Regions from separate parts of the Shewanella psychrophila genome, predicted to be linked through region 2. Evidence: predicted binding sites of a transcription regulator. Region 2 holds the regulator's gene; each other region holds the start of a gene.

Region 1 (7,763 bases), 1.5 Mb from region 2:
TGATTGGGGGAATACTCTTTCAACAAGGGCGCATCACTTTCTACAATGCCCTTAACTGCAACTGATTGTGACGATTGCTGTTGATGGCTGGCTTTAGCCATTTCGGCTTCAAAAATGGGGTGACGAGCACGGTAGGTCTTATCAACACTACTTGAAACAGAATCGGCATTGGCAAGGTTACTTGCTGTGGTATTCAATCTTACTGATTGAGCCGACATGCCAGAGCCTGCAACATTAAAAATATTAAATAGACTCATAATTAATCTCCCCTTAATGCTTTCTTCATACCAGAAAACTTACCGTCAAGAAAACCGAGTGACATCTGATATTCGAGTGCATTTTGCATAAATTCTGACTGTTCCTTTTGCATATCAACCGTATTTCCATCACCGGTATCAGGTTGATTTGGCACTCTATATCCATAACTTTGTTGTGATAATGCTTCCAAATCAAAATGTCGACTATCGCTACGGCTCATAGCCAAACCACCTTGCCTGCTGGTTGCCGCTTGTAATGCCTTATCAAAGTCGACATCACGAGCCTTATAATGAGGAGTATCGGCATTGGCAATATTAGATGAGATAACTTCAGCACGTTGGGCTCTGATACCTAATGTGTATTGATGCACACCCAATGCATTATCAAAATTAATCGCCATAAAATTGCCTCCTGAACTCGATGTTATAAATAAAGCAATAGTCGTGCCATAAAGATGCATGGATTGAGTCTAAAAAATACTAGGCTCCTAGACACTCCAAAGCGCACATCAAAGACGTCCGAAACCTAACAAGTTCAAACTTGGTCGCCCATTTGAGACCAAATACTTTTATCTTGATGTGAGTTTTGCTCGAGGAAGCCTCGAAGAGCCTGAGACATGGCGTCTCAGTAGAGGTAGATGGGTATTGGTTAGCCGTATAAGGAAGGCAATGATATCGAACAGAAGGTGTCAGCCCATGTAGCCGGCACTAAGTGCCGTCCATGGTTAAATTTTCTTCTGATAATAGATGCCAGGGTTACATCTGATCATATCAAATTCTTCGGTTAACCCTGCGATGGACTCAGAAGCGCCAAGAAAAAGTATGCCCTTCGGGTTCAAAGCGGCAGCAAATTGCCGCAATATTTTTGCTTTTGCCTCCGGCGCAAAGTAGATCAACACGTTGCGGCAGAAAATAATGTCGAACTTACCGAGTAAGGTATAACTCTCAAGCAGATTATGGGCTCTGAAGTTAACAAATTTCTTCACGTTGTCTTTAATCACCATAGTTCCGGATGTCGTAGGATCAAAAAACTGACGCTTTCTCTGATCTGACAATCCTCGGCCTAAGGCTAAATTATCGTATTCACCATTTTTACACTTTTCTAGCATAGAGGGTGACAAGTCTGTGGCTAATATTGACGCGCTACCTGGTAAGGTACCAGGTCGCTTCTGTTGGTATTCCAAAATCGTCATGCTCAACGAATAGGGTTCTTGTCCCGACGAACAAGCCGCCGACCAAATTTTAAGAGGCCGACCCAATTTGGAATATTCAGGTAAGAGTGCATTCGATAGAAGCTCGAAAGGATAACGATCTCTGAACCACAAAGTTTCATTGGTCGTCATAGCATCGATCACTGCCGCCCTAAGCTGACGCTCTGTGGGCTTCATCGAATGCCTAACGACTTCAGTAAGTGATGGAAGGTTGTACTTGCCCATCAAAGGCGCCAACCTACTACGCACAAGATACTGCTTATTATCGCCCAGCACTATACCGCTGTGTTGCTCCAGAAAAAGTCTAAATTGTGTATATTCGGTTTCAGCGAGTGATTTATTCGGCACCTTGATATCCTAATATCAAAAAAACAGCTATAACGATCTAACTAAACTCAACGAGATTCAATTCGAGCGCAGTTTTATACACGAGCGAGTCACAAGAAACAAGCTTAATATACCCTATACGCTCTACTAATAATCATTATAGACTCAAATGCTTATTTACAGCAGCAGCAAGTTCATCTGGATTAAATTTAGCAATAAAATCATTTGCTCCAACCTTCTCAACCATAGCTTGGTTAAATACCCCGCTCAAAGACGTGTGCAGCACCACTTTAATATTCTTTAGCTTAGGATTGTCTCTAATCTCTGCTGTTAAGGTGTAGCCGTCCATTTCAGGCATCTCAATATCTGAGATAATTAATGGGATCTCGGTTGACACATCGTCCATCTCGGCACCGATGGCCTTCAACTTTTCCAGAGCTTCTCTTCCATCTTTGGCTGTATCTATCTGCAGACCTAATGATACCAATGCCCTAATAATCTGTTTACGAGCCACGGCCGAATCATCAATGACCATGATATGGAAATGTTTTTCTCTATCTATGGTTAACAGTTCATCGACTTCTTGACTGATCTCGGTTTTAACCGGTGAAATCTCATCAAGTATCTTCTCAACATCGAGTATTTCTACAAGCTCCCCTTCAATCTCTGTCACAGCCGTGAGATATGAGAACTTTCCAGCTCCTTTTGGCGGTGGCAATATCGCTTCCCAGTTCATATTGATGATCCGCTCTACCGAACATACCAAGAAGCCTTGAACACTCCTGTTGTACTCAGAAATAATGATAAAACAACCATCGATACTTTCAACTGGTCTCCCCCCTGTCGCTGCACTCAAATCGATGACTGAAATCGTTTGACCACGAATATGGGCGACCCCTTTCACAAAAGAGTTTAACTTAGGAAGGCTGGTAAGAGGAGGACATTGCAGTACCTCTTTCACTTTAAAAACATTGATGCCGTATCTTTGACGACCATTAAGTTTAAATAACAATAACTCTAAACGGTTCTGACCGACTAACTGTGTTCGTTTATTCACTGACTCAAGAATACTTGACATAATCCGCTTGCCTTGTCGTCTTTTAAATGTCACCAAATACTCATAACTTTACGAGTACTAGGCATACTAATTGCTTACTTACTTATAAGTGTTAAATATCTCACAACTTGACCCTTTATAGTCAAGTTTATGGCGCCTTAAATTTATTTTTGAGAAAGGCGAATTTTTCGGTCACTAAGAAAGTATAGGTGTAATCTAGCTCATCAAGCTAGTCTATTCATTATGAAAGTAAAATATGTCCTCTTTTCTTTGATATTCTTGTCAAATCACGCTTTAAGCACACAAGCTGCGAGTGTGCCCTCTTTATCGGCCATATCCCAATTAGCGATAGGGGCAGTCGAAAAAAAAATAGATGTCGCATCACATGCAAGAGTAAACATTACCCCACAAAGTCTGGACACACGACTTAAGCCACCCTCATGTTTCCCACCGATAACAGCGGAATTGGCCAGTAACAGAGCGATTAAACGCAACAACACGGTAAAAATAACCTGTAAAAGTCCACAACTTCAATACCCTTGGCAAATATTCATCTCCGTAAGAGTCGACATTCTTTACCCGGTTGTTGTTGCCAGAGCAACGTTGGGTCCAGGGGATTTAATTGCTAAAGGCGACATTGTCGTCAAGTATGTAGAGCAAACTCTTTTGCGGGGCCAGCAATTCAATACTCTGGACGAGGTTGTTGGTACCAGAGTAAAAAGAAGAATGGCGCCCGACCAACCTATATTCAGTAATAACCTTTGTTTCGTCTGCAAAGGAGATTCAGTCTCCATTTTTGCCCGCACAGATAATTTTGAGATAAAAACCGTCGGAGAAGCGCTGCAGGATGGTAATTTAGGTGATAGAATTCGTATTAAGAACACCTATTCAAATAAACGTGTAGATGCAAGAGTCATAGATGTAGGCAAAGTAGAGGTCAGAATGTAATTTTGCTTAAATTTAATTAAAGCTCAGGATATCACTGCCGATATACCATTATGTTCTTTTATTTTTTAATTGTTGGAGCCAAATATGGCTATTGAAATGAAGCAAGTAAACACTGCAGTAAACACTCACATTGGAAAGTCTCCTGCACATAAAAGCAGTGAAAAAACCAATGATGATTCCGTCAACTCTTTGAGCACACCACCTAAGAGTGACTCCGTCTCTTTGACTGCTCAGGCTCAAAAACTACAAAGTACTCAAGCCAAAATGACAGATATTCCGGAAATTAATGAACAAAAAGTTCAAGAAATAAAACTGGCAATCGCAGAAGGTCGCTATAAAATTGATCCTGAAAAACTGGCGACTAACATCGCTCAGTTTGAAAATGATCTAAAGGGAATGAGCTAGTAACATTATGAGCCAGATAAACGACATCATCGAACTTCAGTTCGAGCTACTTAATAAGCTAAAAGTAATCATCAAAGATGAGAAAGCTGCGCTGATCAATCAAGATGCAGATCTTCTACTTTCGTTGGCGAACGCCAAGGCAGGATTACTCGATGAGCTAAAAAGCAAAGATGAAGCTTTATCCCTACATGCTGATAAAGCCTTACTTACCAGCGATGTACACTTATCAGCTCGAGTGACATCGGTCAAAACCCTGCTGGATGAATGTAAGCAACTGAATAGTGAAAACTCCAGCCTTATAGAGCTTCATATCGCAAGTATGAATCGCTTCTCTCAGGCACTGCAAGTTAGCCGAAACTCAGCGAGCTTGACTTATAATGACAAAGGTAAGACCTCGTCAACATCTACCTTGGGGAATGATATACAAGCTTAACGTTCCACCTGAGACCCTCAGTCATCGTTCCCCTCTAACGCTAATAAGCCACTCCAACGGCAAAACTCATCTCAATCAATAGCCAGTAAAATGCAACAGCCAATGGCGAGGATGTAGCTGTCACTCCCACACACAGCCCCCCTAAACAGTAGTATCATCAAGAAGGACACTGTTCGTCAAAGAGTGAATTCACTGGAGATGCATTGTCTGAAAAGCCATAAACGAGCTAGGAAGCTAGAAAGTCATGAACGAAGTCGGGGAAAAGTAAAAGGCTCTTGGAGAATAGATAAAAGAGTCAAAAACAGAAAACCTACTTATCTTCTGTCTTGTGACCAATGGGAAAGCTTAAAAGTAAGTGATCTCTTTTATCTTTTGCGGTCTATTTTGCTGCTGATACAAAGCCCATACTACAGAAAAATCTAACTCGAGCTCAGTCACATAGTGCTCGCCGGCAGGGTAACTCTTTACCACCTTAGCGCCACGTATCACACCAGATACCGATGCTTGAATGCTATCGCTTGATAACATCCAATCGTTTACATTGCTCGTTGCTGACAACTGCTGGCCATAGACTTGTTCGGCTAATTCTCTGTATGCGGCAATTTTCGAAGCTTGCATTGCCATCACCACTTTTTGTGCTTGAGTCTCTGCAGGCTGGGTATCTAATGGCGCATAGCCTATTGCCGTTAGATTTGGAAAGCTATCAGGGGCCTGAGTTTCCCACTCAATGTATCTATCCTGTGACGCACAGCCTGAGATAAACAGTAAAGATAGGATTATCCATTTTTTCATTGTGCACCACCTATAACTTGAACTTGCTGCAATCCTCCAACGGGATCTCGATATAACAGACCATCTTTTGAAGTGATTTTCTCGGATGCTTTCAGGTATCCAGGCAATTCGTTGATATTAAACGCTCCCTGTGATGCAGAAACTACACGATTATTAGTAATGTTAACTATTCTGGAATTAACCACCAGCCCGGTAGTATTCATGCTCAGAGTCGATACAACGACATGTTCAACGGCAATCCCTGAAGGTAATTGCTTCCAATCACGAGTCAATAGGAAGTCCCCTTGAGGAGTCACCCTGATGTTGTCACCAACGTTAATATCAACTAAGTTAAACTCGCGCGCATGTAAGGCAGCAATTAAACCTTGTTGTAACTGTAGCCCTACTGCATTTGTCTCATTAAACGAGTCTAACAACACAGGAGTGGCCACCAACAGAGGTTGATCGCTCCCTAGCTCATCATTTTGCTCAACAAGCTCACTGACTATCTGCTCAGACAAATGGTTGATTGCCGATGTTGACGGCAATTGATTGCCCTGACTCAGGTTATATTTTGCCTGCCCTTCACCGCTATTCGCACACGCACTCAAGAGTAACGCTGCAGTAAACACTAGTGCTTTACGCATATTTAATTCCTGGATAAACACTCAATCTCAATTTTCTGACTTTCCAAAGCTGTGATCTCCCTAGTCAGCCGACACAGCGTTAACTTATGTGCCATAAAACTGTTCGGGGCGATCGATGATCTCTGATAAAGTTTAAAGCAAATCTTAAGCCAGCTTGGTCTAAAATAGAAAATACGAGTAGATATTTGTTTTGCTTAATAGGTGTTTATCGGCTCAAGATTACAAAGCTTAAGCTAAGATATTGCTCACTGGACAAGATATAAACAACACCAGCCGAGCACAGGTTCTTAATCGACTGATGGCATGTTAATTGCTGCTCTACTTTGGTATAGCTTGATATAGCTGAATATAGTTAGTTATCGTCACTATAAGTCTGAAAATAGGCAGGTTGAGTCGATTAGGTGTCAGAAATTCGGCACTAATCATATAAAATCTCAATTCCTAAGCCTCAATATTGAAGCACGTTATTGAAGTCCGTAGTGTGCTTAAAAACGCATCATAGATTTAGAAGTGGACATCTTACATGAAAATTATCGCTGTAATAATTTGGATTGGTTTAATCGCTTTTACCTCAAGTGCCGAAGCTGCATGGGTTGTAGTCAAAGGTCAGGCAAATATTGTCGACGGGAACATAAGCAAAGCCAGAGAAGATGCATTAGAGCAGGCATTGACCTATGCCACACTCAAGAATGGCGCGAATTTCACCAGTAGCCAAAAAGTCCTTAACGGACAACTGGTTCAAGACAGCTTTTCGCTCGTTAATCAGGCCCAGGCCAGCAGAGTTGAGTTAATCAACGAACTCGTTGAAGGCGAAAAGCTCACTGTCACACTACGTGTCGATGTCATGGAGTCCCAAGGCTCACAATGTGACAGCCAACAGCTAAAAGCCGCAATACTGGTTCCTCAGTTTTTGATCCAGGACAGGGCTCAATTACGCTACGGCAACATCGGATTATTTGAGAAAGACCTGTCCCAAAGACTCGGTGATGCACTGGAAGCCCAGTCACTGACCAGTTTTGTTCATATTCACGCCAACGAGCGTTTAGATGTTGAACAAGAACTTGTCGACATACGAGGCTATCGTCTTCCCAGTTGGCTCAGCGAAATAACCGATAGTCAATATGTACTCCTGCCTGAAATTATCGATATATCGACCGATCCTGCCGAAAGCCAAATGTTGGGCCTGTGGCACAGTGATCCCATTCGCCAATTTCGGATCAGGCTATCCCTATACCATGGCATAAGTGGAGAACAGATATGGAGCGATTCATATACCAGCTCCTCTCCCTGGGAGTTTGAACGACAAGAAACTGTCCCCTCGAATCATCAAAGGTTCTGGGCTTCAGCCTATGGAAAAAGCATCGATAAGGTCTTAACCAATGTCGTAGAAGACATAGATAGCGCATTAAGTTGCCGCCCAGTATTAGGACAAGTCGTCGCTAGACAGCATGACAGAGTCATTTTAAACCTAGGCCGCCGCCACGGCATCCAAGTCGGCGATAAGTTTCAGTTAATACTGCAACAAAACATCAATGACCGTTTCGATAAAATGCGGGCTATTGCAGGGAAAAGCCGTGCTGAGATAAAAATTGATCAAGTCACCGAAAAAACAGCAACGGCGATATTAGTCGATAAGAACGCCTCTTATAACGTCCAAATTAACGACCTTGCGATAAAAATGTAGCCATAATCCTGAGTTATTGAGTT
Region 2 (7,763 bases):
TTGAAGGACGATATGAACAAACATAACTTAATCATCGCAGCGCTACTGTGTATCACAAGTTTTAGTGGCGTTACAAAGCAAGATGATCTCATGCAAGAAGTTAAGATCTCGGCCTCGAGTCAAGAAGCCGATATTAAAAATAATCAGATGATCTTTCATGGTCCAGTGGAAGTCACGCAAGGATCGATCAAGATCTTGGCCGACGAACTCAGAGCCTCCTCTAAAGAAGATGGCGGCGGAAAAACACTTGTCGCCATAGGTGAGCCTGCGACTTACACCCAGATAATGGAAGATGGACGTCCAGCTTCTGCCAGTGCCAAAGAAATTAGATACGAGCTATCGAGCAGAACTTTAACCTTGGTAGGCAATGCCATGCTAGAGCAAGATGGTAGCCGAGTGACAGGTAATATGATTCGCTACAACATAGCTGAGCAGCAGTTGATAGCAGAAAGTACAGGCAAGGATAGGGTCATCACCATTATTCAACCGGAAAACTATCAGGATACTAGTCAAGATAAGGCGAAAGAACCCGCCACTGAGCCACTGCCGACTCAACTACCTGAAATCAAGCAAGATGAAGATAACATTCAAGCCAAGGGGCAAGAAGAAAATACTGACGTAATTCCAACTCAGCTACCTATCATCGAGCAGGAAAAACAATGAGCCAGATGACGCTAAAGGCAGTCAATCTTGCCAAGAGTTATAAAAATAGAGCCGTGGTCCAAGATGTCAGCATCACAGTGGAAACTGGGCAGATCGTCGGTCTTTTAGGCCCAAATGGTGCGGGAAAAACGACTACTTTCTACATGGTTGTAGGCTTAGTGCAAAGTGATAAGGGTAGGATCTTGATCGATGATGACGATTTGACCTTAGATCCAATGCACTTGAGGGCAAGAAAGGGCATTGGCTATCTTCCTCAAGAAGCGAGCATATTTAGAAAGTTATCGGTTCGAGATAACATTATGGCTGTCCTGCAGACTCGTTCAGACATAGATAACAATGCCCGAGAGGAACAACTCGAGAATCTTCTGGAAGAATTTAATATTACCCACATCCGAGACAGCCAAGGCATGGCGCTCTCAGGTGGTGAACGCCGACGCGTCGAGATAGCCAGGGCCTTAGCCGCTAATCCTAAGTTTATTCTCCTAGATGAGCCCTTCGCAGGTGTGGATCCGATCTCAGTTATCGACATTAAAAAAATTATCCTGCAGCTTAAAAGTCGCGGCTTAGGTGTACTGATCACCGACCATAATGTGCGTGAAACCTTAGACGTCTGTGAACGTGCTTATATCGTCAGCCACGGAAATTTAATCGCTGAAGGTACACCTGCCGAAATCTTAGACAATCAGCAAGTACGAGCTGTGTACTTAGGTGAACAATTCAAGCTATAGTTAATCATGAGGCTCATTCTTAGCGCATCAAGAAATGAGCTATTATCGACACTCGGCTGACTCAGCCTGAGGTCTAGGGGCTCAGAGAAACCCCAAACAAGTCAAAGCAGGCTTTCTCATTTTATAATTACAATGAAGGGAATAGCGGTAAATGAAAGCGTCACTCCAGCTTAAAATGGGTCAGCAGTTAACCATGACACCACAACTGCAGCAGGCTATACGTCTATTGCAACTATCGTCGCTGGAACTGCAACAAGAAATCCAACAAGCGTTAGACTCCAACCCCCTTCTCGAACTAGATGAAGAGCAAGTCGACCCCCCGGTCAATGGTGAAGACAAGACCACTGACACAGATGACTTTAGCGCCACAGCAGAGAGCGATGGCCCACTGGACAGTTCAGCGGTTGAAACCTCTGAGGCGTTAACCCAAGATTCAATGCCTGAAGAACTCCCAATGGACACGACCTGGGATGAAGTCTACACGGCGTCTCCCAATTCGAGTTCCGGCGCAATGCGCGATGACGATATGCCCTTCCAAGGTGAGACTAGCGAAGGTTTGTATGAACATCTCGAATGGCAGAAAAATCTCACACCGTTTTCAGACAACGATCTCGCCATAGCGACGGCCATCATAGACGCCATAGATGAGAGAGGCTATCTCACTCAGAGTGTTGATGACATCCTCGAAGCCATGGGTGATCCTGAAATTGAGCAAGATGAAATAGAGGCCGTACTTAAGCGCATCCAGCACTTCGATCCCATTGGAGTTGCAGCAAGGGACCTCAGTGAATGCCTAATCATTCAGCTAGCACAATATGCCGATACAACCCCACACATAGATAACGCTAGGCTACTTATAAAAGACCACCTGGATCTGATCGCCGGCCGTGATTTCCGCCTGTTAATGCGTAAGACCAAGCTCAAGGAAGATGATCTCAAACAAGCCATTGAGTTAATCCAGACACTTAATCCCCGTCCCGGATTGGCAATTACCCCAGGAAAAGATGAATATGTCATCCCTGATGTCACTGTGACCAAGAAGAAAGGTCGCTGGGTAGTTGAGTTAAATCCAGACAATATGCCGAAGATCAATGTCAATCAACACTATGCTTCCATGGCTAAAAGCACTAAAAATCAGGCTGATGGTCAATTTATTCGAGGGCATCTACAAGAGGCAAAGTGGTTTATTAAGAGCCTTGAGAGCCGCAACGACACTTTACTGAAAGTCTCGAACTGTATCGTTAAATTCCAGCAAGGCTTCTTCGAGTATGGTGAAGAAGCCATGAAACCTATGGTATTAAACGATATAGCCGAAGCCGTTGAGATGCATGAATCCACCATTTCCCGGGTCACCACACAAAAATATATGCACACCCCTAGGGGTATATTTGAGCTGAAATATTTTTTCTCCAGCCATGTGGGGACCGATGATGGCGGAGAGTGTTCATCTACCGCTATTCGTGCTTTCATAAAGAAATTGGTCGCAGCCGAAAACCAGCAGAAGCCACTCAGCGACAGTAAGATGGCCTTGCTATTAGCGGAGCAGGGAATTAAGGTCGCCAGACGCACCATAGCTAAGTATCGTGAAGCCATGTTGATTCCACCATCGAATCAACGTAAGAGTTTGTAGAAAAAGGAAATAAGGTCATACCTAACTAACAGTTCTAGTTTAGTGACTGACCTGATTAGCTCTCATGTTGTGAGCTAATCACCAGAAGCGGCCTGTAGTCGATAATAGTTAGGCTCAACTCCTGGTATAACAGGGAATTATGTTGTGAGTTAAATCCCTAAAGATTTACCTAAAATCAACCTAAGAGTGAAACAATCGGAAACTGGAGGAGTATTTCTATGCAAATAAACCTAACTGGACACCATATAGAGATCACTAAATCGCTAAGACATTATGTCGAAGAAAAGTTCACTAAGCTTGAACGACATTTCGATCAGATCAATAATGTGCACGTTATTTTAAATGTTCAGAAAATGCAGCAAAAAGCCGAAGCTAAACTCCACCTTGCTGGTGGTGAGGTTTTCGCTATGTCAGAGAATGCTGACATGTATGCCGCTATCGACTCCCTGATTGATAAGCTCGACCGTCAGGTTATTAAACACAAAGAGAAGCTAACAAAGCATTAATAATGGAATTAAGCACCATTCTGCAGCCGGAGTGTACTACTTGCGCCACTCCGGGCAGTAAGAAAAAGGTACTGGAACTCATCAGCGATCTTGCCGCTGTCCAGTATCCAACCCTATCCTCACAAGAGATTTTTGAAAGTCTTTTGGCGAGAGAGAAAATGGGAAGCACAGGTATAGGTAATGGTATTGCGATTCCTCATGGTAGGCTAAGCAATATAAGTCAGCCGGTTGCGGTATTAATCAAGTGTGAAGAGCCTATCTCCTTCGACGCTATTGATAAACAACCTGTGGACATACTATTTGCACTTTTAGTACCTGCGGATCAATGTGAGCAGCACCTGAGTACTCTGTCATCCATGGCCGAAAAACTCAATAACAAGCTTATAGTGAAACAGTTACGAAAAACTCAAGATGAGTCAGAACTCTATCAGGTAATAACACAATGAAATTGGTGATGGTATCCGGTCGTTCCGGTTCGGGAAAATCTGTCGTACTCAGGGTCTTAGAAGATCTAGGTTACTACTGTGTCGATAATCTTCCTCTCCCCCTGATGGATACCTTGCTCGAACAACTCAAGGGCAGTACAGATCTCGTTGCCATTAGTGTCGACGTGCGTAATATGCCAGAGCAAGATAAAGAGCTGGAGAAGCAACTTGCTAACCTGCCAGAAGGTACAGAATTACTCAGTTTCTTCTTAAACTCCAGCGATGAAGTGCTTCTGAAGCGTTACAGTGAAACCCGAAGATTACACCCTCTATCCCGCACTAAAACTTCTCTTAAAGAGGCGATAGAGCATGAAAGAGAACTGCTTGAACCCGTCTCTAAGATGGTCGATCATTACATAGATACATCAAACCTGAATATCTATGATCTGAGTGACAAAATCCGTGAAATTCTCTTAGGCAGTGTCGATAAAGAGCTAGTGATCAATTTCGAGTCTTTTGGCTTCAAATATGGGATGCCAACCGAGGCCGACTTTATGTTTGACGTTCGGTTCTTACCAAACCCGCATTGGGAACCTGAACTAAGACCCATGACAGGATTAGATGAGCCAGTGCAACTATTTTTGAGCCAACAACCCACAGTCAATAAGTTTATCTGGCAAATAGAAAACTTACTTGCGACTTGGTTACCTCATCTGGAAAGAAACAACCGTAGTTACCTTACCATCGCCATAGGCTGTACTGGTGGTCAACATAGATCTGTTTATGTCACTGAACAATTAGCTAGGCTATTTGGTAACAGTAAGCATAAAATTCAGGCGCGTCATCGTGAATTGGACAATGACTAAATTGGAACGCCAAGTCACCATATGCAATAAACTAGGTCTCCATGCCAGAGCCGCAACCAAACTCGCCATCTTAGCTTCCGAGTTTGACGCTGAGATAACCATAGTGCAGGGAGAGAAGAAAGCCTCAGCTGCCAGCGTATTAGGCTTATTGATGCTAGAAACTGGCATGGGAAAAACCATCACGCTACAAGGTGAAGGTCAAGATGCCGATGCCGCACTAGATGCAATATGTGCATTAGTGGATGCCAAGTTTGATGAAGCAAGTTAACCTAACCCTTTAATCTACTCACACTGTAATCGTCCTTTCTTTTATAAATTAGCTAGTTAAGCCTAGTCTAAAACAAACCGTAAAATCATCAAAGGAGGGTCAACTATGCCGATAGAAGTACTAGACAGTGAAACAACAGATCAACGTCTAAATCAGCTCACCCAGGCCCTTGGTAATGGTATGTTTGTCCATGTCAGAAACATGCTCCATGATATGGCAGCGCCGGATGTGGCCTTTATTTTAGAATCATCTCCACCAAGAACGCGTCAGGTGTTGTGGCAACTAATCGATCTTGATCATACCGGAGAGATCTTAGATGAGTTAGGTGAGGAGCTAAAAGATAGCCTCATCAAGCAGATGACACCTGAACGAGTCGCGAAAGCTGCGGAAGGCATGGATACCGACGATCTCGCTTATATCCTACGTAGCTTACCAGACAGTGTCTTCAATAAAGTCCTCCAGTCCATGAGCAGTCAAGATAGGACAAGAGTGGAGCAGGCTCTATCCTACCCGGATGACACCGCTGGCAGTATCATGAATACCGATACAGTTACCCTTCGACCCGACGTTAACATAGATGTGATTCTGCGTTACCTTAGAATTAGGGGCAAGTTACCGGAAGCGACTGACACCTTCTATGTCGTCGATAAACGTGACAGTTTACTCGGTGGCGTCAGAATTTCAGATTTACTCACCTGTAACCCAGACGCTTCTGTCAGAGAGATTATGGTCTCAGATCTTGAGGGCATTCCAGTTGGAATGAATGACAGCGAAGTGGCGCAATTATTTGAACGCCACGATTGGATCTCGGCTCCCGTGATCGGTGAGGATAATCAGCTATTGGGCAGAATAACCATCGATGATGTCGTCGATATCATTAGGGAGGATGCCGAGCACTCCATGATGGGCATGGCGGGTATGGATGAAGATAGCGATACCTTTGGCCCGGTTTTAAAGAGTACTCTCCAGCGCTCTCTATGGCTGACTATCAACCTATTTGCCGCCCTCTTGGCTGCGTCTGTCAGTAATATGTTCGAAGGCACGCTGGAACAATTTGCCACCATCGCGATTCTGATGACCATAGTGCCTAGCATGGGAGGTGTCGCCGGTAATCAGACTTTAGCCTTAGTGATTCGAGGGATTGCACTGGGTCAGATAGGACAGAGTAACTCTCGATGGCTGATAGGCAAGGAGCTAGCAATCGGCTTCATCAATGGCTTGTTATGGTCTGTACTGGTATTCGCGGCCGTATGGCTCTGGAAGGGTGATATCGCCTTAGGTGCACTCATAGGCGGAGCCATGCTTATTAATATGACTGTTGCAGGTTTTGCCGGTGCCAGTATCCCATTACTGCTTAAAAAGATGAATATCGACCCTGCGCTCGCTGGCGGCATGGTACTAACAACTGTCACAGATGTGATTGGTTTATTCGCCTTCCTCGGGCTGGCCACCTTCTTTTTACTCTAATTATACTTTTATTCTTTAGCGGACAAAATGTTCAAAATTAAGGCTTAAGAAGAAAAAGGCTTCCCTTGGGAAGCCTTTTTAGGAACTGTAGTAAACAGAAATTAACTTTGAGGCAGTGGACTTAAGATAATCTCCACACGGCGGTTTTGCGATCTGCCTTCTGCGGTAGTATTACTAGCGATTGGTCTCGCCTCCCCTATACCTTCCGACTTCACTCTGGCATATTCCACTTTCTGAGCTACAAGATAATTACCCACTTCGATGGCACGAATTTTCGAAAGACGCAGATTATATGACTCAGAACCTGAACTGTCCGTATAACCCAATACGTTGAGTTGAGTCTGATCATACTCTTTTGCCACTAAGGCCACGCTATTAAGCACGTTTTTAGCCCCAGGGTTAAGATGAACCTCATCGACTCCAAAGGTAACTTCATTAGGCATATTCAACACAATATTGTCACCAGAGCGAGTCACACTCACACCCGTAGACTGAAGCTGCTTTCTTAATTCGGCTTCTTGGGTATCCATGTAATAACCGATACCGCCACCCAATGCCGCACCGGAGGCAGCACCGATCAGGGCGCCCTTGCCACGATCACTCTTACTAGAAGATGCTACTCCAATAGCTGCGCCCGCAATCGCGCCGATTAAAGCACCATTGGTCGCTTTGGCGTTTTGGCCTTCGTTAGTATAAGGATTTGTCGTCTGGCAACCTGCAACTAAAATACTAGTAGCAAGAACAGCGACACTGAGTACTGACTTATTCATTTTTTTTATCACAAAGAACTCCAAAATATCCTGATAAATTGACACTCAAGATATACAACAGGGTAAATACCGTTTACATTTTGTAAATCGAATGATGCTCAGTATATAAATTCCCTATGAATAAACAAATACTCATAGGTTAACTGTTCACTATTTGAGCTTAACATTTGTTCATGATGCGCCTAATGCATCGACTTGTTACCAAGTCGACATTTTTTACACGCTTACATGAGATAATTCTCGGCTCTAAGAGAACAATAGGTAAGGTAGCGTGAGGTCAAAACTATTAATCGTTGAAGATAATCAAGATGTCGCAGGTATTCTTGCCGACTATTTTGAAGTGCAGGGAACAGAAGTCGATTTCGCTACCAATGGCGAACTCGGGTTTAAGCTTGCCCTCGAATCCAATTTCGACGCCATCATATTGGATTTAATGCTGC
Region 3 (7,763 bases), 2.0 Mb from region 2:
TGAAAGGTGTCGGAGTTGCTTGGCGAGTTACAATAGCCCTGTGAAGGAATATCTTTCTTGGAGGTGTTGATGCAAGTTGTTTGCCGTTTTGAGCAACAGCCTTGATCACAAAATTATGTTCGCCTCTGTCGATATCTTTAAGGCTAAATATTGGACTAGTTTGTGGAGTACCAACAACGGCTCCATCCATCAGAAGTACCAATACGTGTTTAGCCTCCAAATCCGGGGAAATCCTGGCCATAATGGTGAGCTTGCCTTCGTTATTCCGAATGGTCTCTTCCTCGGCTGGGGAGGTGATACTCAAATTATATTCAGTCAATGACTTCTGATCGTCATTGCTAGGCGGAGCCTTAGGCGTATTTAACTGTATCTGGTTTTGAGTATTACTCTTGAACTCGACAGCTTCAGAGTTTTCAATGGGTTTATCCGAATAATGTATCTTCCCATCTTTATCGACCCACTTATAAACTGTGGCTTGGGCTGCTATGGTGAAAAAAAGCAGGGGAATAGCAAAGTAGAGGCGCATAAAAGTTCCTTTGTTACATATTTGTATGCTTTTCAAGGTTAGCTTTTTTTCAGTAAAAAATCATGAGTAAATGTTCTAAGCGATAAAAATTAATCGCTAGTGTGCATTTCAGCTAAGTTTTTACCGTATCGCTTACCATTAATGCGCTCGACGATCTGTGTCGCATTGAGGTCATGGATCACGTTGATTAAGGTCGCCGGACCATCGGTTACTGCGCCGATTATCACTAAAATGGGAATGACTTCGATAGGTAAACCAAGTGTTGTGACAATAAAAATCTCACCTAAGAAGGCGCCACCGGGTACGCCACCTATGACAAAGGCAGATAGAACTGAAATCAAAATCGTAATGGCAAATACATCTGGGGTGAACTCTAAGCCAAGCAGTGAATAAATGAAGACAATCTTAAGTGCGGTCGTCATCGACGCTCCACCCTTATTTAAATTGACCAGTAGCGGCAAACAGATATCGGCTATTTCCTCTCTGATCCCCATCTTACCTGCAGCACGGATATTGACCGGGAGACTGGCCAGAGAAGAGCTGGTGCCCAAAGCGGTTACCGAAGGTTCGATAGCATGTTTCCAGAACTGACTAACCCCCTTGAGGCCACCACCAAGCCAGGCATAAAAAGTTGAACCTAAGGTGAAATAAGCGATAGCAGCGATAAAAAATAGGCCGATAGCGCGAGCAAAGGTGCTGAGTAAATGGGTATCCTGACTTGCCATCGTCGAGGCAAAGTAGGCGCCTAAGCCGACGGGGGCTGCTACCATAAGAATTGAAACTATCTTCATGATGACAGTATTAAGGCTGTCGAGCATACGAGAGACTTTCACTCCATCTTCACCCGATTGACCAATAGCAATGCCTGAAATCACCGACATAATGATGAGGGCTAAAATGTTGGATTTTGATAATAAGCCTACAAAATCATTAGTGGTAAGCAATCCAACAAAATCCATGCTGCCTGAGCCTGTTTCGACGCTCTGATGAAGATCCAATATGACGCCTTGAGCCGGATCATAAGCCAGTGCTAGCCCTACAATGGATAGAGCTGGAATAATTGCCATTACAATCGATACTAGCAATATGGTGACCAAGATAGTGCCGAGTTTTTTTAAATCAGTCATGCGTGCAATAGAAGAGGTCACGCTGATGGCGACGAGTGGCACAATTATCATAAATAGCAGGTTAAGGAAAATTTGCCCTATAGGTCTGAGTTTAAGGGCAAAATCGGGGGCTAAGACCCCTACACAACCACCGATAAGCAGCGCTGAAAGCAAAATGATGGAGGAGCGATAGGGTTCAATTTTTTGCCACATACATAGGTCCATTAATTTTATGTTAGATCATAGAAGCACCATGACCCAGAGAGTCAAAGCTATATAAGCCGTATCTGAGTGTCAACTCATCTAATGAGTGAATGCAGTAAGAAAACAGGCCTGTAAATTACAGGCCTGTTTTCTTACTCAGTATCAGCTTACTACTAACGTCCTCTCCTGCCTTCCCTAGCCATGCCGTGTTGGCGGGCATTGCGAGAACGATTTAGTCCCTCTCGATCTAAATGGCGAGTATTTATCTCACGATTCATATTATTGGGCCTGGTTGGCATAGTCGTAGGCATGTTGATGTCCCGATTACTTAATCCATTATCGATTTTCTGGCGTGTCTCAGGTGTGGGAGTCCAACTGCCTCTGTCACGGCTCTGCCATTGTCCCTTGTTATCTCGAGCCAGATTGCCATTCTTGTCAGCAAAGACATCGTTGGCACGATTGGTATTATGAGTCGCTTGCTTAAACCTATTATTGAGCTTAACTGAATCAGCATTACGCTTACGATTCTCTGGGCGATTATAGAGGTTGTTATTACCCACACGGTTGGCTGAGATATTGTTATTCTTAACTAGCTTATTGGAGATATTGTTATTCTTAACTAGCTTATTGGAGATATTGGTTCGGTTACCTATGCTGACGCTATTGCCAATATTGATGTCGCCTGTATTAATAACCACTGGTCGGCGATTGCCGCCACCGTAATAACCGCCACAGCAGCGACCTGGATAATAGTGGTTACCCCAACCTGCATTCCAGCCTACACCTACGCTAAAGAAACCATTGCTCCAACTGACGCCGACATTCCATCCTGTCCATGGGTTGTAGCCAACGTGAAGCCCCCAGGTCGGTGGACGAGGATAATAGTATCGACCCCAATAAGGTGGGTAATACCAGCCAGTACCGTAAACTGGCACACCGTAATAGGGATAGGACCACATATAGCCAGGGGTGTACCCTACGTAAACGACTTCTGGTGTGGAATCATATATTTCTACATAAGTGGTGTTATAGACTGGTGAGCTGGGAGGGATCTTAGCTAATTCTTCTGTGGGAACCTTGTCTGCCACTTTCCAGGGACCTTTCGCCGAGCTAGCTGTGAACCAAACTCCGTTGTCGACTGCGTAATATTGGCCGTTAATATTTAGTACCTGACTACCTGTGTTTACAGCGTAAGCGACTTGGGTACCGGGAATTGATTCGAATTTAGGCTCGCCATCATATTCAACATTAAGTTTTGCTTCGCTACGTTTAATGGCCGCAGTTTGTGGGATCTGTGCATCGAGCATTGCCTGGTTGGCTTCTGATGTGCCTGCAACGGAGACTCTCAAGCCGCCGATATCTGATTCTGGTGGAATGTCATTAAAACTCGCTGGGAGTTTATCGCCACGGACAAATGTCCAGGGACCAGCCTCTTTCTTGGCTTTAAACCAGCGTCCGGAGAGGAGTAAGTACATGTCGCCAGTGGCAGTCTCTCTTATCCATGCCGTCTCAGTATTACTCACATAGAGTAATTTGCCCTGAGTTAGGCTCTTCCACTCAGGTTTACCGTCGGTTGCCACGAGTTCGCTGGGTTTATCGACAGCTATCACAGCCGGAGCGCCGCTGACATTAGAGTTTACCTGATCGGATGTCGGTATCATCTTCACCAAATCTTCAGGTGGGTACTCTGTTACTTGCCATGGTCCCATTGGGTTGTCTGCGACATACCAGAATGTACCGCTACTGAGGTAAACTTTCTTAGTCTTAGTACTGCGAGCTACAGCGAAAGGGGTATTTAACGCGCGTTCATAGGGACTATTTTCTATTTCCCTAAATTGAGGGCGACCATCATAGGATAGTAGAACACTGAGTTGCTGACGGAAAAGAATATTGGGAGCATCATTTTTGATGGCTTGCAGGCTTTTCTTTTCCTGTTTGGCATTGGCAAGACTGGCAGAGAGGCGCTCCATAGATATTTCGAAGCTACTTGTTGCCAGTGCTTTTTCTACTACTTGGGTAAACCTTTGTTCATCAGTGTCCGTCGAATCAGGCCATTTGACTCGAGTGACTCTTACGTCCCGGACTGTAGCACTGTCATTATCGGTATCGATACGGGCACTAAACCAAAAAGCACCAAATATGGGCTCTTCTTTATTGATTAGTTCGAGTGACATTGCCGCTCGACCCTGGAGGATGTTACCGGAAAATGATTCGGGTTGAGGTTGATAGACAACCACAGTGCCTTCTTCGGCTGTTACCTCCTGAGGCCATTTTATGGTGTTGGCATTGGCATTGAATGTCCCCATTAACAGGAGAATAAGGGTGGTGAATATAGCAGGTAAACGAGCTGATTTTTTTGCAGACATGACTGTCCCTTCTATCTGATCCTGATCACAAGCTAACATAGTTGCTCAATTTAACCGCGATTTTAATTGTTTCTAGGTCATTTAATATTTTTTATGAACCGATAAGTCGAGAAACTGAAGGGGGAAAGGATAAGAAAAAGCCCTAAACAATGTTTAGGGCTTTAAAATAGTGGCTGATTAACTTACGGCCACGGACACAGCATTGAGATTACAAGCTGTAATAAAGCTCGAATTCAACTGGGTGAGTTGTCTGATTAACACGCTCAACATCTTCAGACTTAAGCGTGATATATGAGTCGATGAAATCGTTGCTGAATACGTCGCCGCGAGTTAGGAATTCACGATCCGTATCTAGACACTCGAGTGCATTCTCAAGTGAAGTTGCTACTGTTGGGATTTCAGCCGCTTCTTCTGGCGGAAGATCATAAAGATCTTTGTCCATGGCTTCACCTGGGTGGATCTTGTTTTGAATTCCGTCAAGGCCTGCCATAAGCATTGCAGAGAATGCCAAATATGGGTTAGCCATAGGGTCACCGAATCTTAGTTCGATACGACGTCCCTTAGGGCTTGGAACCAAAGGTATACGGATCGAAGCTGAGCGGTTAGCCGCAGAGTATGCCAGCATTACAGGGGCTTCGAAGTGTGGGATGAGACGCTTGTACGAGTTTGTGGCTGGGTTAGCAAAAGCGTTAATCGCACGAGCATGCTTGATGATACCACCGATATAGTAGATGGCCATTTCACTCAATCCACCGTACTTGTCACCGGCGAATAGGTTTACACCATCTTTGGCTAGAGACTGGTGAACGTGCATGCCGCTACCATTGTCACCAACGATTGGTTTAGGCATAAAGGTAGCTGTCTTACCATAAGCGTGAGCCACGTTATGTACGACATACTTAAGTACCTGAACTTCATCGGCCTTGAGTGTTAGCGTGTTGAAGCGAGTTGCGATCTCGTTTTGACCGGCAGTTGCTACTTCGTGGTGATGTGCTTCAACGACCTGTCCCATCTCTTCGAGAACCAGACACATGGCTGAGCGTATGTCTTGTGAAGAGTCGACCGGTGCTACAGGGAAGTAACCGCCTTTAACGCTTGGACGGTGACCCGTGTTACCACCTTCATAGCTAGTTCCTGAGTTCCAGGCAGCTTCTTCGGCATCGACCTTGTAGAAACAACCTGACATGTCGGCGCCGTATTTAACGTCATCAAACAGGAAGAACTCAGGCTCAGGACCGATCAATACTGTGTCTGCTATGCCGGTAGAAAGCAGGTACTCTTCGGCTTTCTTAGCGATAGAGCGTGGATCACGGTTATAACCTGTCATAGTGCCAGGGTTAAGGATGTCACAACGAATGTTGGCAGTAGTCTCGGCTGTGAAAGGATCTAATACGAAGCTTTCAGGATCAGGCATTAATACCATGTCTGATTCGTTGATGCCCTTCCAGCCTGAGATAGATGAGCCATCGAACATCTTGCCGTCTTCAAAAAAGTCTGCATCGACCTGATGCGAAGGGATTGAAACGTGCTGTTCTTTACCACGGGTATCGGTAAAGCGTAGATCAACAAACTTAACTTCTAATTCTTCGAGTTGTTGTAAAACTGATTCAGCTGACATTCTAAGTCTCCGAGTAGGGTAAAGGCTAAGCCTTATTTATTTCTAAACATCTATTTAGCGCTATTTATGCGATTCTGACTTTTAATAAGCGAGACTCGTGCCAAAAGCGTAAGGTTATGATTTTTAAGAAAACAGAAACAACAGGCCGCACGTAGATATGAACATTTGCACTGTAATGGTGCGCTAAGCGATCGATCTTGGTGCGAACACCATGATGGTGCGAAGGCGGTCAAAACATACTATTCATAGCTGACTAAAAAATAATCCTGTGCGAGAGCCCTCGGCTAGAGTAGAATGACACGTTTTTTATTGCAACAGCTATTATTAAGGCTGTTTCAAATATCCCACAATATATAGATGGTAAGAGGTTTATCAGTGTTAGAGAATTTACGTAACATCGCCATTATTGCACACGTTGACCATGGTAAAACTACCCTGGTAGACAAGTTGCTGGCGCAGTCTGGAACCCTTGAGACCCGAGGAGAAGCCACTGAGCGGGTGATGGATTCAAACGATCTTGAAAAGGAACGTGGAATCACGATTCTTGCAAAGAACACTGCCATCAAGTGGAATGATTACCGTATCAACATCGTGGATACTCCTGGTCACGCCGATTTCGGTGGTGAAGTTGAGCGCGTTCTTTCTATGGTTGATTCAGTATTGCTTCTTGTTGATGCAGTCGACGGTCCAATGCCGCAGACTCGCTTCGTAACTAAGAAAGCTTTCGCCCTAGGCCTTAAGCCTATTGTTGTTATCAACAAGATTGACCGTCCTGGCGCGCGTCCTGATTGGGTTATTGATCAAGTTTTCGATCTGTTCGACAACTTAGGTGCTACCGATGAGCAGTTGGATTTCCCAATCGTCTATGCTTCAGCATTGAATGGTTTCGCCGGTTTAGACCCTGAAATCACTGAAGGCGACATGACGCCACTGTTCGAGACTATCGTCGAGAAAGTTTCTTCACCTGATGCTGATGCTGAAGGTGATTTCCAAATGCAGATCTCACAAATCGATTACAACTCATACGTGGGTGTTATCGGTATTGGACGTATCAAGCGTGGTAGCGTTAAGACTAACCAGCAGGTCACTATTATTGGTGCTGATGGTAAGAAGCGTAACGGTAAAATGGGCCAAGTATTAGGTTACATGGGTCTGGATCGTCACGAAGTTGATATTGCAAACGCAGGCGATATTGTTGCTATTACTGGTCTTGGTCAGCTGTTAATTTCTGACACTATCTGTGCAACAACTAACGTTGAGGCGTTACCGCCGCTATCTGTTGATGAGCCAACGCTAACTATGACCTTCCAGGTCAACACCTCTCCATTCGCTGGTAAAGAAGGTAAATACGTAACTTCACGTAACATCCTTGAGCGTCTGCAGCAGGAATTAGTTCACAACGTTGCATTGCGTGTTGAAGAGACTGAAAGCCCGGATCGTTTCCGTGTTTCAGGTCGTGGTGAACTTCACCTGTCAATTCTGATCGAAAACATGCGTCGTGAAGGTTACGAGCTAGCAGTTTCTCGTCCAGAGGTTATTGTTAAAGAGATCGATGGCGAGATGTGTGAGCCGTTCGAAAACTTGACTGTTGACGTTGAAGAAGAGCATCAAGGTAGCGTTATCGAGAAGCTTGGTATCCGTAAGGGTGACATGAAAGACATGCAAATGGATGGTAAGGGTCGTGTACGTATCGATTTCATTATCCCAAGCCGTGGCTTGATTGGTTTCCAAACTGATTTCATGACAGCTACTTCAGGTTCTGGTCTTATTTACCATTCATTCGACCATTACGGTCCAGTGAAAGGCGGCGATATTGGTCAACGTGCTCGTGGCGTATTGATCTCTAACGCAACTGGTAAAGCACTGACATTCGCATTGTTTAACCTTCAAGCTCGTGGTCGTCTGTTTATTACTCACGCTGCAGAAGTTTATGAAGGTCAAGT
Region 4 (7,763 bases), 1.5 Mb from region 2:
TCAACGTTCGTCGAGGTGGGCTTGGACAAGAAGAAGTTGATGCAGTCGTTGATATCGTGGCTTCGGCCGTTCAAGGCTTAATCCCTACTCGTGTGACCGTGACAGATTCAAATGGTCGATTATTAAACTCAGGTAGCCAAGATGCGGTCTCGGCAAGAGCGCGAAGAGAGCAAGAGTTAGTACTACAAAAAGAGGTGGAATACAGGACTAAGGTTCAATCGATTCTCATGCCGATACTAGGGCCTGAAAATTTCACCTCTCAAGTCGATGTTACGATGGACTTCACCGCGGTCGAGCAAACTGCGAAGCGTTACAACCCAGATCTCCCCGCCCTTAGAAGTGAAATGACAGTTGAGAACGACTCTGGTGGTGGCAGTACATCGGGGATCCCTGGCGCCTTGTCGAATCAGCCTCCTATGGAGAGTGATATTCCACAGGATGCGTTAAATGCAGAAGCTGAGTCAGATTCTGCAAGTCGTGGTTCATCTCACAGAGAAGCCACCAGAAATTTCGAACTCGATACCACCATCAGCCATACTAGGCAGCAAGTTGGTACGGTAAGACGTGTCAGTGTGTCTGTTGCCGTGGACTTTAAAACTGGGGCTGCCGGGGAAGATGGTCAAATTAATCGAGTACCGCGAACCGAACAAGAGTTAGCGAATATTCGCCGTTTGTTAGAGGGGGCTGTAGGTTTCAGTACTCAACGTGGTGATGTGCTTGAAGTGGTTACTGTTCCCTTCATGGATCAGCTTATCGAAGAAGCACCGGCTCCAGAGCTATGGGAACAGCCATGGTTCTGGCGAGCGCTCAAGCTGGGCATGGGTGGCTTAATCATTCTTGCCTTAATTTTATTTATCGTAAGACCTATGCTGAAGCGCCTTATCTATCCAGATAGTATCAATATTCCCGATGAGCCAAAATTTGGTGATGAACTGGCTGAAATCGAAGATCAATTTGCATCGGATACCTTGGGAATGCTCAACCGCCCTGAAGCCGAATACAGTTATGCAGATGACGGTTCGATTTTGATACCGGATCTTCATAAAGATGATGATATGATTAAAGCAATTAGAGCGTTGGTCGCAAATGAACCTGAGTTATCTACCCAGGTAGTAAAAGGTTGGTTACAAGCAGATGAGCAATAAATCAGATAATGAAGCTAAAGCCGGTAATGTAGACGAGCTAACTGGCACTGAAAAAACGGCAATATTACTTTTGAGCCTAAGTGAAGCGGACGCTGCGTCAATTTTAAAACACCTGGAGCCAAAGCAAGTTCAAAAGGTTGGCATGGTGATGGCAGCCATGGATGATTTTGGTCAGGAAAAAGTCGTAGGTGTACATAAGCTATTTCTTGATGAAGTTCAAAAGTACTCATCTATTGGCTTTAACAGTGAAGAGTTTGTTCGAAAGGCCTTAACGGCGGCGCTAGGTGAAGATAAGGCCGGTAATTTAATCGAACAGATCATCATGGGTAGCGGTGCTAAAGGATTGGATTCACTCAAGTGGATGGATCCTCGTCAAGTGGCGACCATCATACAAAATGAGCACCCGCAGATCCAAACTATCGTGCTTTCCTATCTGGAACCCGATCAGGCGGCAGAAATTTTTGCCCAGTCTCCTGAGAATACACGTCTTGACCTTATGATGCGCATCGCAAATTTAGAAGAGGTTCAACCCGCGGCACTCCAGGAATTAAACGATATCATGGAGAAACAGTTTGCAGGTCAAGGCGGTGCTCAGGCTGCTAAGATGGGCGGTTTAAAAGCTGCAGCTGGTATTATGAACTATCTGGACACCAATGTTGAGAGTCAGCTCATGGAGACCATGAGAGAGTCAGATGAAGAGATGGCGCAACAGATACAAGATCTGATGTTTGTCTTTGAGAATCTGATTGACGTGGATGACGTAGGTATTCAAGTGCTGCTTCGCGAAATTCAACAAGATGTTCTGATGAAGGCACTCAAGGGCGCCGATGATGCACTCAAAGATAAGATTTTGGGTAATATGTCTAAGCGAGCGGCTGAGTTGTTAAATGATGACTTAGAAGCCATGGGGCCAATCAGGATAAGTGAAGTTGAAGTCGCTCAAAAAGAGATCTTATCTATTGCTAGGCGTTTAAGTGATAGTGGTGAGATTATGTTAGGCGGTGGTGGCGGTGAAGAGTTCTTATAATGAAAACAGACTGTGAAGGTAAGCCGGCAGAGGGGGAATCGAGTCGTTCTGAGGTTGAGTTCACACATTGGCAAATCCCCGATGTAACAGTTGCAACTCCCGAAGGTGTCTCAAACTTGTTCGGTCGTACAGGGGAATATAAAGCCGATGTAGATGAACCCCAATCTTTTTTGCCGCCGACATTAACTGAAATAGAAGAAATTCGTGAGCAAGCCGAGCAAGAAGGCTTTGCTCAGGGAAAAGAAGAAGGTTTTCAGACCGGGGTAGAAAGCGGCCGACTAGAGGGGTTGAAACAGGGCCATGAAGAGGGCCTGAAACAGGGGGCTGAGCAGGGTCACAGCGAAGGTGTAGAGAAAGCTAAAGTCTTAATTTCACGATTTGAGTCCTTGCTGGAACAATTTGAAAAGCCCTTAGCCCTGTTAGATACCGAGATTGAACAAGAGTTACTCTCCCTGACGATGAAATTAACCCGCGCCGTTATTGGTCACGAGTTGAAAACTCACCCTGAGCACATATTGGCAGCACTGAGGCAAGGTGTTGATTCACTCCCATTGAAGGAGCAAGGGATCACTATTCGTTTACATCCGGATGATCACCAATTGGTTCAAGAACTCTATAGTGCTAATCAATTGGAAAAAAACCGATGGGAATTGGAAGCAGACCCAAGCTTGTCACCTGGTGATTGTGTCATTAACAGTCATCGAAGTAGTGTCGATATGCGACTGGAACAGAGGATAAGCACAGTGCTTGAGGAGATGAACCATCATCTTCAACATCTCAATCAATCACAAGAGCAGCAACAGCAGGGCTTATCATCTCACACTAGCCATGAAATTCAGCAGAATGTAATTGATGAAATAGAAGGGCAACTCGGGGAACTGACGTCATCAGGCGATGTAGAGTCTAGTGATGTGGAGAGTGAGCCTAGTGCACAAAAAGAGATACTTAGTACTCATGAAGAAAATGTGTCAGCACCTAGAGATTCAGAAGGCGTAAAACAAGATGAGCAACCGCCAAAGCCAGCTACTGACTAAAATCAGACTGCAGCATGATAAGGTTTATCCATTTGTGCCCGAGGCCAGTGGACAGTTGATTCGGGTGGTAGGGCTAACGCTCGAAGCTACAGGCTGTCGAGCCCCGATAGGGAGTCTTTGTAGCATAGAAACCTTGGCAGGGGACTTGGTGGCCGAAGTGATAGGTTTCGACGATGAGCTTCTCTATTTAATGCCTATAGAAGAGTTAAGAGGTGTTTTACCCGGCGCTAGGGTCACCCCCTTAGGTGAGCAAACTGGACTCAATGTGGGACTGGCATTACTGGGGCGTGTACTCGATGGTAATGGTCAACCCTTAGACAGTTTAGGCCGATTACAAACCGATCAAAAAGCACCGAGACATTCACCTTCTATCAACCCCTTAGCTCGCAGAGCGATCACTGAGCCTTTAGATGTCGGCGTTAGGGCGATCAATGCCATGCTAACCGTCGGTAAAGGCCAGCGGATGGGGCTCTTTGCTGGTTCTGGTGTGGGTAAAAGTGTGCTGCTGGGTATGATGACGCGAGGGACTACTGCCGACATCATAGTGGTTGGGTTAGTCGGAGAGCGTGGCCGTGAAGTTAAAGAGTTTATCGAAGAAATCTTGGGGGAAGAGGGACGTGCACGGTCTGTTGTGGTAGCGGCTCCCGCCGATACTTCTCCACTTATGCGTCTTCGAGCCTGTGAAACGTCGACGCGAATTGCTGAATATTTTAGAGATTTGGGCTATAACGTATTGCTTCTCATGGATAGCCTAACCCGTTATGCCCAAGCTCAGCGAGAAATAGCACTGGCGGTCGGTGAACCTCCAGCAACCAAAGGTTATCCGCCTTCGGTGTTTGCTAAGTTACCCAAATTGGTCGAAAGAGCAGGAAATGGTGGTCCGGGTCAGGGCTCTATCACAGCGTTTTATACTGTATTAACTGAAGGGGATGATCTTCAGGATCCCATTGCTGATGCGGCCAGAGCAATCTTAGATGGGCACATAGTCTTGTCGAGATCATTAGCCGACTCAGGTCATTACCCCGCCATCGATGTCGAAGCCTCGATTAGCCGTGTTGCCCCTATGGTGATTAATACTGAGCATCTGGAGTCAATGAGGCGAGTAAAACAAGTCTATTCCCTATTTCAACAGAACAAAGATCTGATCTCTATTGGGGCATATACTCAGGGCAGCGACCCAAGAATTGATAATGCAATACGGCTTCAACCCGCGATGAACGCATTTTTAAGGCAAACGATGAAGGAAGCACTTAGTTTTGATTCAAGTCATCTTATGCTTTCTCAGTTGAGTGCGCAGTGTAAGGTATGATCAGTTTCTAGTTTCTAGGACCTTCTTTTTCTGGAGTATAAATGGCTAAGCATGACCCTCTTCTTACTGTATTGAAACTGACTAGCGAGGCAGAGGAGCAGGCGGCGTTGCAATTAAAGTCAGCTCAACTCGCACTTCAAAAGTGCCTAAGCCAACTTGAGGCTTTGCGAAACTATCGCTTAGATTATATGAAACAGATGGAGAGCCATCATGGTAAGAATATCAGTGCCAGTTATTATCACCAATTTCATCAATTTGTACGCCAAGTAGATGAAGCAATCACCAAGCAGGTTACTTCAGTCACCGAAGCCGATAATCAAAGAGAACACAGGCAGCAGTACTGGCAAGAGAAACAACAAAAACGTAAGGCTGTTGAGTTGCTGTTAGAGCATAAAGCGCTGAAGGCTAGGGAAGCGGAATTGAGGCTAGAACAAAAAATGGTGGATGAGTTTGCATCACAGCAGTTCTATAGGAAAAAAGTGCGCTGATATGACGTTATGTCGATGCAGTATACTTCCCCAATAAAGTGACCAATATTGGCGCTTTTATTGCATGCTCTATTGAATGAGTTGTGGGTATTTGATTTTAGGCCACTATTTTGACAACACAGTTTAACGATATAGTTCTAGCATCTTTGATTTCTAAAAAATAGCTCTTATGTTTATTGACTATCAGCCTTGTTGGAGGCTTCATGCAGAAAATGACAAATATACTCTTAACGAATAAAGACAATGTATCCGATAACTTATCTGTAGGCGGGATAAAACAAGGTGATAAAAGTCGTGCCCAATCATCTGAAAGTAATGACTTTTCTTCGGCATTAGAACAAGCGAACACTCAAGCTAGAGAGTCAAATCGAGCTAAAAATGCTAATGTTGAAAAGATGTCTGCTACAGAAAGCTCACAGGCTAATGTAGAGAGGGATGAGGCTGCGCTAGAGGGTGACCCCCAAGCTGTCGATGATGCTGTAAGCAATGTTGATCATGTTTTAGCCCAGATAAATTTGGCCAGTCAGTTAGAGGCAAATACTAACCTAGACAACAGCGGCGATAGTTTGCCGTTGGAAGGCAGTGAAAAAACGACAAGTGATCCCACATTAGACGACTATTTACTGAGTGTGGTGGATGGTGCTGAAAATACAGAACTCAATTTTCCCGCGCAAGAGACAATACAAGCAGATGAAGTAATAGCCGATATTGTTGGGACCGAGCAATCCCAGACAGTATCAAATGTCGAGTTAGAGACCTTACTCATAAATCCTGATACTCAGGTTCCTCTGGATAAAAACCTTATTGATAAGCTAGTACTAGAGTCAGGTTTATCTGAGGCGGAATTAGCATTTTTACCCCCTGAAAAATTGATTCAATTAATTTCCACGGTGACAAGTTCAGACTCCCAGACTGTGAGCGTGGGCTCTGCTGTGGTTGGAGGGGAGATCCGTAAAGGCCATGAAAGCCGAAGTGCAGGCCTTATACAGTCAACAAATAACTTGCCATTGTCTGAAGCGGAAACCTCTGATAAATCGGTCGGATTCAAGGATATAGGTAAGGTTAACTTGACCCATCAAGGTGCAGGGAATGATGTGTTAACCCGTACGGAAAATCAAATAGATCAGGGGAGTACAAAGCTTCCTGTTGAAGCGATGACTAAGGCTGAGCAACAGCTTAAAGGGGCTGAGTTATCGGTACAGCTCAATCCCTTGAAATCCAGTTTAGATGGGGGGACTACGCTAAGTGACACGTCATCCACGTCTAATACTGACATCAAAACCTTATCAGGGTTGCAAATAGGCTCAACATCACAGAGTAAATCAGAAATCCCCCAGTTTCAGTTGGTTTTAAGACAGAATAATGACACTCAGAGCCAGATGCAGGAAATGATCCAGCGTTTCTCTCCAGTGATGAAGCAACAGCTAGTGACTATGGTGAGTCAAGGGATCCAACATGCTGAAATCAGGTTAGACCCCCCTGAACTGGGGTCATTAATGATTAGAATTCAAGTCCAGGGTGATCAGACTCAAGTGCACTTTCAAGTTGCCCAGCATCAGACCAGAGACATAGTTGAGCAAGCATTACCTAGATTGAAGGAATTATTAGCTGAACAAGGCTTGCAACTCTCTGATAGCCAAGTTTCTCAACGTGATTCGGGAAAAGATCAAGGTGAAACGGGTCATTCGGAGCATTCACAAGAGGGTTATGACTCTGAACTGGATGAAATATCTGCAGATGAGTCACTATTAAGCTCAAATCAGGCATCTAGTTATCGTTCAGGTATAGATTATTACGCATAAGAAGGTAGTCTATAGCAAAATTAGATCCTTGATGGGTAAAAAGACATTAACCCTTGGTCTATTATAACAAGATTGCATCAGACTTAAGCCTAAAGGGAAATGAAATGGCCGAAGAAGAATCCTTAGAACTTGAAGAAAATGAAGACCCGAAAAGTAAGAAAAAACTGATTGTCTTCGGTGTTGTCGGACTCGTATTAGTGCTAATTATAGCCGGGGCCTTGTGGTTTTTCATGGGGGCAAGCGATAGCACTGCAAACAGTGAAAATACTGATGGCACCGAAGAAACTCAAGAGCCTATGAATGTAGGTGAGGCTTTCTATGTGGGGATGCCTAGGCCATTCCTGTTTAACTTGCCGGGGGCGAATCGTGCCAGGTTGGTAGAGATTAAAGTTCAGTTGATGGTGCGCGGCTCTGACGATGATGTATTAATTAAGAAACACATCCCCTTGATTGAAGATGCACTACTGACGACATTTAGTAGTGCCGATGTTCAAAAGTTAAGCACCCTTGCCGGTAAAGACGAGATGCGTCAATTGGCCTTACTCAATGTTCAGAATACGCTACAACCTGTGACAGGGCGTAAAGTCGTTGAGAAAGTCCTGTTTACTGGTTTCGTCATGCAGTAGTGCATGAGAACAATCCAAGATTAATTTTTTAGTTTTTGATTTATGCTAACGAGGTTTCAAGCCGCGCTTGTATGAGTTAGCTCGTTTCCCTATTTTTGTTTAATAAAGGCATTATTGTGAGTGATCTATTAAGCCAAGACGAAATTGATGCGTTACTACACGGTGTAGATGACGTTGATGAAGATGAAGTTGAAGAGGGCGAGATTGATGCTCGCTCCTATGATTTTTCTTCTCAAGATCGTATTGTTCGCGGAAGAATGCCGACCTTAGAGATAGTGAACGAAAGGTTTGCCAGACACTTGCGCATCAGTATGTTTAATATGATGCGCCGA

Evidence for each region. The regulator sigma-54, encoded in region 2, starts transcription at its own class of promoters, with help from an activator protein. The targets are predictions, from matches to a motif close to GTTGGCACGNNNNTNGNNT.
Region 1: the regulator sigma-54 is predicted to act here: its motif matches at 2,931-2,949, upstream of flgA (flagellar basal body P-ring formation chaperone FlgA).
Region 3: the regulator sigma-54 is predicted to act here: its motif matches at 5,907-5,925, upstream of glnA (glutamate--ammonia ligase).
Region 4: the regulator sigma-54 is predicted to act here: its motif matches at 5,051-5,069, upstream of sps_RS18605 (flagellar hook-length control protein FliK).

The regions. Positions count from the first base shown of each region.
Region 1 covers NZ_CP014782.1:4,348,362-4,356,124, forward strand. Annotated here, with positions in the region: gene flgC (flagellar basal body rod protein FlgC) at 1-257, opposite strand, end outside; gene flgB (flagellar basal body rod protein FlgB) at 260-658, opposite strand; gene sps_RS18745 (CheR family methyltransferase) at 983-1,822, opposite strand; gene sps_RS18750 (chemotaxis protein CheV) at 1,953-2,873, opposite strand; gene flgA (flagellar basal body P-ring formation chaperone FlgA) at 3,096-3,800, shown strand; gene flgM (flagellar biosynthesis anti-sigma factor FlgM) at 3,885-4,205, shown strand; gene sps_RS18765 (flagella synthesis protein FlgN) at 4,213-4,638, shown strand; gene sps_RS18770 (LPP20 family lipoprotein) at 4,984-5,430, opposite strand; gene sps_RS18775 (FlgO family outer membrane protein) at 5,427-6,056, opposite strand; gene sps_RS18780 (flagellar assembly protein FlgT) at 6,580-7,740, shown strand.
Region 2 covers NZ_CP014782.1:5,851,892-5,859,654, forward strand. Annotated here, with positions in the region: partial or broken gene lptA (lipopolysaccharide transport periplasmic protein LptA) at 13-555, shown strand; gene lptB (LPS export ABC transporter ATP-binding protein) at 660-1,391, shown strand; gene sps_RS25625 (RNA polymerase factor sigma-54) at 1,543-3,021, shown strand; gene hpf (ribosome hibernation promoting factor) at 3,240-3,527, shown strand; gene ptsN (PTS IIA-like nitrogen regulatory protein PtsN) at 3,530-3,973, shown strand; gene rapZ (RNase adapter RapZ) at 3,970-4,818, shown strand; gene sps_RS25645 (HPr family phosphocarrier protein) at 4,811-5,086, shown strand; gene mgtE (magnesium transporter) at 5,192-6,553, shown strand; gene sps_RS25655 (YiaD family glycine zipper/OmpA-like lipoprotein) at 6,655-7,323, opposite strand; gene sps_RS25660 (response regulator transcription factor) at 7,595-7,763, shown strand, end outside.
Region 3 covers NZ_CP014782.1:3,855,113-3,862,875, reverse strand. Annotated here, with positions in the region: gene sps_RS16585 (DUF4124 domain-containing protein) at 1-526, opposite strand, end outside; gene sps_RS16580 (dicarboxylate/amino acid:cation symporter) at 616-1,845, opposite strand; gene sps_RS16575 (carbohydrate-binding family V/XII) at 2,010-4,202, opposite strand; gene glnA (glutamate--ammonia ligase) at 4,411-5,820, opposite strand; gene typA (translational GTPase TypA) at 6,178-7,763, shown strand, end outside.
Region 4 covers NZ_CP014782.1:4,316,490-4,324,252, reverse strand. Annotated here, with positions in the region: gene fliF (flagellar basal-body MS-ring/collar protein FliF) at 1-1,145, shown strand, start outside; gene fliG (flagellar motor switch protein FliG) at 1,135-2,172, shown strand; gene fliH (flagellar assembly protein FliH) at 2,172-3,206, shown strand; gene fliI (flagellar protein export ATPase FliI) at 3,175-4,515, shown strand; gene fliJ (flagellar export protein FliJ) at 4,557-5,003, shown strand; gene sps_RS18605 (flagellar hook-length control protein FliK) at 5,207-6,805, shown strand; gene fliL (flagellar basal body-associated protein FliL) at 6,910-7,431, shown strand; gene fliM (flagellar motor switch protein FliM) at 7,548-7,763, shown strand, end outside.